Regions from separate parts of the Sphingomonas sp. R86520 genome, predicted to be linked through region 1. Evidence: riboswitches for the same ligand, from Rfam matches in the RefSeq annotation. Region 1 holds a riboswitch; each other region holds the start of a gene.
What was found. A riboswitch is a leader RNA that binds a small molecule or an ion and turns the genes downstream of it on or off. The one in region 1 is predicted to bind cobalamin.
Positions count from the first base shown of each region.

Region 2: linked by a shared signal. The riboswitch ahead of cobW (cobalamin biosynthesis protein CobW) and the one ahead of SJY41_RS06630 (TonB-dependent receptor) in region 1 are both predicted to bind cobalamin.
Region 3: linked by a shared signal. The riboswitch ahead of SJY41_RS04230 (DUF1636 domain-containing protein) and the one ahead of SJY41_RS06630 (TonB-dependent receptor) in region 1 are both predicted to bind cobalamin.

Region 1 covers NZ_JAXHBZ010000001.1:1,446,581-1,450,001, forward strand. The annotation lists gene SJY41_RS06625 (dihydrofolate reductase family protein) at 1-592, shown strand, start outside; cobalamin riboswitch at 1,001-1,237, shown strand; gene SJY41_RS06630 (TonB-dependent receptor) at 1,406-3,421, shown strand, end outside.
Region 2 covers NZ_JAXHBZ010000001.1:1,012,003-1,015,423, forward strand. The annotation lists gene cobN (cobaltochelatase subunit CobN) at 1-824, opposite strand, end outside; gene cobW (cobalamin biosynthesis protein CobW) at 833-1,882, opposite strand; cobalamin riboswitch at 1,982-2,197, opposite strand; gene SJY41_RS04865 (HoxN/HupN/NixA family nickel/cobalt transporter) at 2,253-3,314, opposite strand.
Region 3 covers NZ_JAXHBZ010000001.1:874,620-878,040, forward strand. The annotation lists gene SJY41_RS04220 (NAD(P)/FAD-dependent oxidoreductase) at 1-134, opposite strand, end outside; gene cobO (cob(I)yrinic acid a,c-diamide adenosyltransferase) at 189-794, shown strand; cobalamin riboswitch at 823-1,023, shown strand; gene SJY41_RS04230 (DUF1636 domain-containing protein) at 1,200-1,607, shown strand; gene cobT (nicotinate-nucleotide--dimethylbenzimidazole phosphoribosyltransferase) at 1,604-2,617, shown strand; gene SJY41_RS04240 (histidine phosphatase family protein) at 2,629-3,186, shown strand; gene cobS (adenosylcobinamide-GDP ribazoletransferase) at 3,183-3,421, shown strand, end outside.

The sequences.
Region 1 (3,421 bases):
TCCAACCGGAGACTTCGACCAGGGCGGCTGGGTGTTCGGCATAGGCGACGATGTCATCGATCCGGTTTTGGGCGCGCTCTTCACCCCGCCTTACGCGCTACTCCTAGGGCGGCGGACCTACGATATCTTCGCAGCCTATTGGCCGTTCGTCGACGGCGAGATGGCGGGCATGGGTGCAGCGCTGACGGCGGCAGAAAAATATGTCGTGACCGGTGGCGATCAGCCGCTCGGTTGGGCGAACAGCCACCGGATCGACGGCATTGCCGCCATCAGAGCGCTGAAAGAGAGCGACGGTCCCGACTTGCTGATCCAGGGTTCATCGACGCTCTACCCGCCGTTGCTCGCTGCCGGACTGATCGACGAACTGGTGCTGATGACCTTTCCCGTCATGCTCGGGACCGGCAAGCGCTTGTTCGGCGACGGCACGCCGTCAGGTGCGCTGCGACTGATCGACCATCAAGTTGGCACGAAAGGCGTGATCGTCACCCGCTGGTTACCGACCGGGCCGGTTCCGCGGATCAACCATCCTCACCCCAGCACCAGCGCGGCGGAGACCGAACGGCAGCGGCGGATGAACGAAGGGACCTGGTAAGCCCGAATCCGTGCTCCCAGACCCCAGACGCGCTCAACCAGAAGCGGATGCTCGGTGCTGGGTTACAACCGCGCGAACACGGTCGTTCGGGTGGATATGCTATACCGCCGATGTGGCGCCCGAGACTGATGGTCTCTCCTGCCATATCTGTGAGCGGAAGGATGCAGAAGGACTGATCACTGTGGGAAGCGACTGAAGATAGAGGACATTCTGCGCCCTGCCGCATGGCTTGAAAAGATGTTGTTTTGAGAACTTCCGAATTCAGGTGTTAGCGGAGGCGACGCTTCACGCGTCGCAGCTTTTGGCAGAAGTCGAACACATATAAGGAAATCTTTATATGTGTTCGCGGCAATCTTGCGGATCGGCATCATCACAGGTACGCAGCACAGGTCAGGCTGGGATCACCAGTCTGACATTGATCACGCTGGTGTCCCGAAAGGGACTTAAAAGGGAACACGGTATGGGAGACGCTCTCCCGAAGCCGAGGCTGTCCCTGCAACTGTAAGCGGCGAGCGAGATGTACATCGCGCCCTCTCAGGAGGGCGCAGCCACTGGACCAACGCCCTATCGGCCGGAATCCGGGAAGGCCGTATATCGAGCGACGACCCGTGAGCCAGGAGACCTGCCAGCGTCTGGTCGCTCTTGCTTTGGTCCAGGGGATGGTCGGGGCACGGTTCTTCCGTCTGAGCGACGAACGAGCGACGGGGGTCGCATCGGTTCGTGTCGCGGGCGCTTGCGTCCGCCTGCCGACGCGCGCCGACCGTTCGTAGCGGACGCCCCCGTCCGAAGTTGCTTGGCGCACGGGGGACGGACATGAAAGAATCGAAATCACGCACTGGATGGCTCGGATGCGCGGCGCTGGCCGCGATGTGCATCACGACGCCTGGATGGGCTCAGGCAAACGAGGCCGAGGGCGCATCGACACAGTCACCGATCGACATCGTCGTGTTCGGTCGCGGCGAAGCGAAGATCGGCGTCGCACACGCAGCAAGCGAGGGCACGGTTGCCGGGGCGGACCTTCTCGTTCGACCGCTGCTGCGCGTCGCCGAACTGCTGGAAGCGATCCCCGGCATGGTCGCCGCGCAGCATTCGGGCAGCGGCAAGGCCAACCAGTATTTTCTGCGCGGCTTCAATCTCGATCACGGGTCGGACTTCACGACCTATATCGACGGCGTGCAGATGAATTTGCGGACGCATGGCCACGGTCAGGGCTATCTCGACCTCAACGGGCTGATTCCCGAGATCGTCGCGCGTGAGGATTTCCGCAAAGGGCCCTACCGCGCCGATGGCGGTGACTTCGCACTGGCAGGCGCGGCTTACATGACGACGACCGACGGTCTCGCTCGACCCTTTCTATCGGTAGAGGGCGGCTCCTACGGCTATGGCCGGATCGCCGCCGGTGGCACGATCGACGGTGTCGGCGCCGGTAAACTCACACTTGTCGCGCAGACGAAGATCTATGACGGGCCATGGCAAGAACCCGAGCACCTGCGACACGTGTCAGGCTTCGCAAAATATATCGCTCCAGCCGGCGCAGGCCAGATCGAGGCCTCGTTCAACGCCTATCGCGCGACCTGGCGCCCGACCGAACAGATACCCGAGCGGATCATTGGCACCACGCTCTGCGAGGACGTGTTCTGCTCGCCCGATCCGACTGCACGCGGCGAGACCACCCGGCTCGTAGGCAACATCGCGGTCCGCCAACCCGATTGGCATGCCAATTTCTATGGCCAGTTCTACGACTGGTCGATGTATTCGAATCCAACCTACACCGAACCGGATGGGACCAGCGCGCAGATCCGTCAGTTCGACAAACGCTGGATCGTCGGGGCGCGCGGCGAAAAGCGTTGGACGCTTGCACCCACCCTCGCCGTCTCGCTCGGCACTGAGGAACGCTATGACCATATCGGCAGCGTCGGTGTTTATCGCACCAGCGCGCGATCGTTCCTCTCGTCAATCGGCCGCTACCATGTCGAGGAAGCGTCGGCAGCACTGTATGGCGAAGCGACCTGGACACCGGTTGCGGGGCTTCGCCTAATCGGTGGAGTCCGCGGCGACTATTATCATTATGTCGTCCGGGCGCGGGATCCGGCGGCGGTCGTAGCGGGCGAGGGCAGCGGCGACGACACGATCCTGTCGCCGAAGGCATCGATTGCCTATTCACCGACTGCCTGGCTGGAACTCTACGGCAATTGGGGTCGCGGCTTTCACTCCAACGACGTGCGCGGCGCGGTCAACGTCGAAACACCGGTGCCGGTGCTGGTCCGCGGCAGCGGCCGTGAAGTCGGCGCACGGTGGCAGTTGTCGGGTGTCACGCTGACTGCGACCTATTGGTGGCTCGACGTGGACAGCGAACTGCGGTTCATCGGCGATTCCAACGCGGTCGAACCGACCGGCGCGAGCAGGCGTCGCGGCTATGAACTGGTAGCGTTCTGGCGTCCCAGGCCGTGGCTCGCGATCGATGGCAACTACACGGCGAGCCGGTCGCGCTACGATACCGGCGACCGCATTCCCAACGCCTTCGAGAACGCCGCATCCGCCGGGATCGCGTTGGTGCTCGATCCGTGGGAGGCCAGCGTGCGTGTCCGTCATCTCGGGCCCTACCCGCTGCTCGATGACAACAGCGTCCGGGACTCTGGAAGTACCGTCGTCAACGTCCGGGCCGCCCGCAAGATTGGACGGTTCGACGTTTATGGCGAGGTACTCAACATCCTGGACAGCCATGACAAGGACATTGCCTATTTCTACGAATCCTACATTCCCTCGGTCGATATTTCGGGACCGACCGAGGGCCGGCTGAGCCGCGTAGTAGAGCCGCGCACCTTGCGC
Region 2 (3,421 bases), 430 kb from region 1:
GCACCGCGGGCGGAAAAGGCGGTGGCGTTGACGATCGCGGCGGGTTTCAAAGCTTCCACCCAGCGGGTTAGCCAGCCGGCTGCGTCTGGGGCTTTCAATGACGGTGCGAACAGGCCGATGACGTCGAAGCCGCGCGCGGTCAGTGCGGCGTGGAGTGCTTCGATCGGGTGTAGGTCGGCGGCAGTGAGATAGGAGCGGTAGAAGACGAGCAGTATGCGCGAACGTCGCGCGTTCATGGCGAAGGCGGCCGGGCACGTCGCGCCGTCGTGAAGCTGCCAGCCACCGACGTCGGCGATCGCGCGGACCCCGGTGACGGGACCGGCGTAGCAGCCAGACGCCAGCGCGAATTGCGCTAGTGCCGCCTGCGCTGCGACCGCGCCACCGGTGTCGCAAAGCTGGGCGAGGCGCCGCAGCGTCGAGAGCGGGATGGTCGAGGCGGCGTCGAGGCGCATGTCTATCCGGCCGTCTGCAGCGAGGACGGCGAGCGCGATGCGGTTCTCCCGCGCGAGGTTTTCGACCTGTTGCAGGCCGTAGCTCCAATAGGAGCGCCCGCCGATCAGCCGGATCAGGATGCCCTTCGCGCCCGCCAGCGTCTGTTCGACATAGGTGTCGACCGAGAGCGGGTGCTGGAGTGCGGTCAGGTTGGCGAGGCGGAGCGAGGGTAAGCGGCTTCCGAGGGCGTCCGCACGTCTCCAGCCTGCGGCGAACGCGCCGAGGTCGCCGTCGGAGAAGGACAGGACGACGAGATCCGCCGGGGATTGGGCGAGGTCCTGTGGGACCGCGCTTTCCTCCAGCCCATGGGTCTCGCGGAAGACGACGTGCATCTTGGGCCTCAGGCGTCCAGCGCGGCCTTGATGCGGGCCTCGTCGATACGGTCGTGCTCGGCGATCACCACGAGCTGCGTGCGGCGCGGCTCGTCGGCACGCCAAAGGCGATCATACTGCGTGCGGACGCGCGCGCCGACTGCTTGGACGAGGAGCCGCATCGGCTTTCCGGTGACCGCGGCATAGCCCTTCACGCGGAGGATGTCGGCGGTGCGAGCGAGCGCTTCGATCTTCGCGGTAAGGTCCGCGGGGTCGGCGATCTCGCCCAGTTCGACGACGACGCTGTCGAAATCGTCATGCTCGTGATCGTCCTCGCCGTCGTGGTGCGAGGGGCGACTGGCGATGTCGTCCTCGGCAGCGGCGTTGAGGCCGAGGATCACGCGCGGATCGATGATGCCGTCGGTCAGGTCGATCACCGGAAGCGGCCTTGCGGACTCGGCGGCGATCACCGCGCGCGCCTTGGCGACCCCCTCGGGGCCGGCGAGATCGACCTTGGTCAGCAGAACGAGGTCGGCGCAGGCGAGCTGGTCCTCGAACACCTCCGAGAGCGGAGTCTCGTGATCGACACTCGGATCGGCGGCGCGCTGGGCGTCCAGTGCCGCGACGTCTGGCGCGAAGCGGCCGGCGGCGACCGCCTCGGCATCGGCGAGCGCGATGACGCCGTCGACGGTGATGCGCGATCGGATCGCGGGCCAGTCGAATGCCTTCAGCAGCGGCTTGGGCAGCGCGAGGCCGGACGTCTCGATCAGGATGTGATCGGGGCGCGGGTCGAGCGCGAGCAATGCCTCGACGGTCGGGATGAAGTCGTCCGCGACCGTGCAGCAGATGCAGCCGTTCGCGAGTTCGATCACGTTCTCGGCCGGGCAATCGGGGATCGCGCAACCCTTGAGGATGTCGCCGTCGATGCCGAGCGTGCCGAATTCGTTGACGACGACGGCGAGGCGGCGGCCGTTCGCGTTGCGGATCAGGTGGCTGATGAGGGTGGTCTTGCCGGCGCCGAGGAAGCCGGTGACGATGGTGACGGGGACCTTGGCCAGATCGGGCGAACGGTCGGACATTCTTATTCTCCTTCGAGCACACGCACGCACGACCTTGCAGCCGCGCCTGTTCGTCGCTCAGACGGAGTACCGTGCCGTGACCACCCCCTGGATCATGGCAAGAGCGACCGTTGCGCTGGCAGGTCTCCTGGCTCGCGGGTCGAAGCTCTTCGCACACCTTCCCAGGATTTCGCCCAGTGGCTGCCCCGTAAAAGGGCGCGTGCGTGTCGCTCACCGCTTACAGTTGCAGGGACAGCCGCGGCATTGGAGGAGCGAACCCTTCCGCACCGCATTCCCATTCAAGCCCCGAAGGGCACCGGCGCGATCTGTGAGGTTCGGTCCAACCGACCCTCGAAGGCGCGACCTAAAGGACTTTGCGACCGGCCGCCAGCTATCCGTGCACGACTTCGATCTCGTCGAAGCGTTTCCAGCGGTAGATCGCGAAGCTCAGCACCCAGCAGAGCACGAACAGGCCTATGATCGCGAAGCCCAGGCCGTTGAAGTTCTCGCCGAGCGCCGCGGCGACGTCCCACACGCCGCCGGACAGGCCGAGCTTCGTGCCGAGCAGCGCCAGCGTCTCGATCCCGCCGATCGCGATCGCGACTATGGCGGAGATCAGCGTGATGGTGATGTTGTAATAGAGTTTGCGGATCGGCTTCACAAACGCCCATTCGTAGGCGCCGAGCATGACGACCCCGTCCGCGGTATCGACCAGCGCCATGCCGGTCGCGAACAGGACCGGGAGCACGAGGACGGTGCCGATCGAGAGGCCGTCGGCGGCTTGGCTCGCGGAAAGCCCGAGGATCGCGACCTCCGTCGCCGTGTCGAAGCCCAGCCCGAACAGGAAGCCGAGCGGTGCCATGTGCCAGCTTCGCGTGACCAGCCGGAACATCGGGCGGAACAGCCGCGCGAGCAGGCCGCGATTGCCGAGCAGCAGGTCGAGGTCTTCCTCGACATAGGTACCGCCGCTGCGAACATGGCCGAAGGTGCGCCAGACCGAGCGCAGGATGATCAGGTTCATCGCCGCGATCGTGAACAGGAACACGGCGGAGACGATAGTGGCGACCACGCCGCCGACCTGTTTGAACGCCTCGAACTGCGACAGTGCGCTGGCGGTGAAGGCGATCGCGACGGCCGCGATCAGGACGATGCCGGAATGGCCGATCGCGAACCAGAAGCCGACTGCGATCGGGCGCTGGCCGTCCTGCATGAGCTTGCGCGTCACGTTGTCGATCGCGGCGATGTGATCCGCGTCGACCGCGTGGCGCAGGCCGAGCCCCCAGGCGAGCAGCGCGGTGCCCAGCATCAGCGGTTGCGCGTGAAATAGCGAAAATGCCCAGCCCCAGGCGGCGATGTTGGCAACGACCAGGCCTGCGAACATCCAGCGGATCCGCTTGCGGGTGGCGGCGCGCGTCGGCCTTTCGACCGGTCTCCCTATCGTCAACGTCGTCATGCAGAACTCCCCGGCGTCCGACGAGGACGGGGGCCTGCCGCGAACGGCCGGGACGCGCGAAGACCGGACGCCATGAGCGGCCGACGCGCGTCGCCGTGCGGCCCCTG
Region 3 (3,421 bases), 570 kb from region 1:
GCATCGTGCGCGCGACGCGCCACGGTGTAGCGGATCAGGTCGCGCGGCGTGATGCGCAGGCGGTCGCGGATCGCGGCGGGGAGCGCTTCGTCGGCGTGATTGAGCGGCAGCTTGAGGTCGGTGATGCGGAGCATGGCGCACGCTCTAGCGCCGCGCGGCGCGATCCGCCATCGGGAGCAGGAGAGGACATGATCATGCGGACCGACGACGAGCAGAATGCCAAGAGCGCCAAACGCAAGGAGGTCCAGGACCGGATCGTCGCGAGCAAGACGATCGAGAGAGGCTTGGTCATCGTCCACACCGGTAAGGGCAAGGGCAAGTCCACCGCCGCGTTCGGCATGGCAGTGCGGATGATCGGGCATGGGCGCAAGGTCGGTGTCGTGCAGTTCGTGAAGGGCGCGATGACGACCGGCGAAAAGGCGGTCTTCGACGCGTTTCCGAACCTGTGCGAATTCAAGCCGATGGGGGAGGGCTTTACCTGGGACACGCAGGACCGGGCGCGGGACATCGCGGTGGCACGGGACGCTTGGGACGAGGTCAGGCGGATGATCGCCGATCCGTCCTATGCGATGGTGATCGCGGACGAGCTGAACATCGTGCTGCGCTACGAGTATCTACCGGTTGACGAGGTGCTGGCGGCTTTGGCGGCCAAGCCGGAGATGACGCATGTCGTGGTGACAGGACGGAACGCACCAGAGGCCTTGGTCGAAATTGCGGATCTGGTGACCGAGATGACGCAGGTGAAGCACCCGTTCCGGTCGGGCGTTAAGGCGCAAGCCGGGGTCGAGTTCTAGGCGTCTTGCGTGACCCGTACCTCGGGCGTATCGCGACCTTGCGACAGGTTCCCTCGACGCGGCGACGTAGACGGGGATGAAAACGGGAACGGGTGAACCCCGGCTGCCCCTGCAACTGTAAGCGACGAGCCACCGTGCCACACGCCATTGGGATGCAGGTCCCGAGAAGGCGGCACGAAACGGCGCTGACTCGCGAGCCAGGAGACCTGCCTGTCGCAGTCGTCTTTCGTCCGGCCAGGGTGCGCCGAGCGGACGGGTAATACCCCGAGCGACGACATCGCTTCGCGTCTCGCGAGGGCCGTAGGCTTGTGCCTATGCCCGTCGCGCGATGCGGGATCGACTGTCCGAAGGGGAAAACATGCCTGTCATTTATCGTGTCTCGTGCTCAACCGCCGAAGCATCCGCATGTTGAAGCACGTCGAGGACGGCGTCGCGGTGGTCGCATGCAACACCTGCCGCCACTCATCCGATGCCCGCGACGACGGCGAGGGTATCCGCGGCGGTGCACGTCTCGTCGGCGCGTTGAAAGCGGTGCAGGCCAGCGATCCCGCCTATGCCGATGTCGCGGTGCAGGAAATGCCGTGTCTTTTCGCGTGCCAGGATTTCTGCACGATCCACCTGCGCGCGCCAGCCAAGGTTGGCTACGTGCTCGGCCGGTTCGAGCCGACCGAAGATGCCGCACGAGCAATCCTCGACTATGCACGCCTCTACGGCGAAAGCGCATTCGGACAGGTGCCGTTCAAGCAATGGCCCCAGGGCGTAAAGGGACATTTCATCACACGCACGCCGCCAGCAGGGTTCGTCGTGGAATGACCATGTTCGCAACACCGACGGCGTTCCTCGCCGCTTTGCAAGGCTTGCCGCAGCCGGATCAAGCCGCGCGATCCGCCGCGATTGCTCGCCAAGGGCAACTGACCAAACCACCGGGCTCGCTCGGCCGCCTGGAGGACATTGCGGTGTTCATGGCCGGATGGCAGGGCCGCGAACGGCCGCGGATCGACAACGCTCGGGCGCTCATCTTCGCGGGCAATCACGGTATCGTCGCGCGCGGCGTCAGTGCGTTTCCGGCATCGGTTACGGCGCAGATGGTAAGCAATTTCGAGCATGGCGGCGCCGCGATCAACGCGCTTTCGACGACGGCGGGGCTCGATCTACGGATCGTCGCGATCGATCTCGACCGGCCCACCGACGATTTCACGGATGCACCGGCGATGTCGGTGGAAGATTGCCTCGACGCGATCAACCTAGGGGCAGCGGCGGTAGCCGGCTCGCCTGATCTCGTCGTGCTGGGGGAGATGGGGATCGGCAACACCACGACCGCCGCAGCGCTGTGCATGGCGAGTTTTGGTGGATCGGGTCGCGATTGGGTCGGTCCGGGCACCGGGATCGATAGCGAAGGCATGGTACGCAAGATCGCGGTCGTCGAAGCGGGACTGGCTCGGCACCGTGAAGCGATCGGGACACCGTTCGAGGTTCTCCGACGGCTAGGCGGACGAGAGCTCGCGGCGATCGCGGGCGCCGTCGTCGCGGCGCGGTTGATGGGCGTTCCGGTGGTGCTGGACGGCTTCATCTGTTGCGCGTCGGTTGCCCCGATCGCTGCGGCGTGCCCGGATATCCTCGCGCACTGCCTGGCGGGGCATGTGTCCGCTGAGCCGGGGCACAGCCGGTTGCTGGCGTCGCTCGCGCTCGATCCGCTGCTGTCGCTCGACATGCGGTTGGGCGAAGGAAGCGGCGCAGCCGTCGCAACCCTGATCGTTCGCGCGGCGTTGGCCGCCCATGACGGGATGGCGACCTTCGCCGAAGCGGGGGTGGCGACGGCGTGAGCGCGCCGTACATGCTGTATCTCATGCGGCATGGGGCGCCGGTGCGCGAAGGGCTTTTGCTGGGGCGTACCGATGATCCGGCCACCGAGGCGGGGGTTGCGGCCTGCCTAGGACGCGCAGAATCGCTTGATGTCTTGCAGATCTTCTCGTCCGATCTGGCGCGTGCGCGTGCATGCGCCGCCGCGGTAGCTGCTCCACGTCGGATCGAGGTCGCGGCCGATGCGCGGTGGCGCGAGCTGAACTTCGGCGCGTGGGATGGATTGCGGCCGGACGAGGTCGATCCGTCGGCATTCGCCCGGTTTCATGAGGATCCTGACGTGGCGCCACCACCCGGGGGGGAGCGCTGGTCGGCGTTGCAGGATCGGGTCAGCCGGGCGCTTGACGCAATTCCGCCCGCGGCATCGTTGGTCGTGACGCACGGCGGCGCGATCCGCGCAGCGCTGGCGCATCTGTGTGGGTTCGACCGGCAGCAGCTATGGGCGTTCGATTTGCCCTATGCGGCGCTGGTATCGTTGCGGATCTGGCCGGGGGCGGTGCGGACCGTCCAGATCACCGGCTTGACGACATGAGGCGACTGATCGTTGCATTCGGCTTCCTGACGCGCCTGCCTATGCCGCGCATGACGATCGGCCAACGAGATTTCGCCGAGGCGATCCGCTTGTACCCGGTTGTTGGGTTGGGTATCGGCGCAATCGTCGCGGCGATGGGGTGGCTGGGCTCGGTGATGGATCCGTGGACTGGTGCCTGTGCCGCGTTGATCGTCTGGATCGCAGTGACCGGCGCCCTCCATCTCGACGGGCTCGC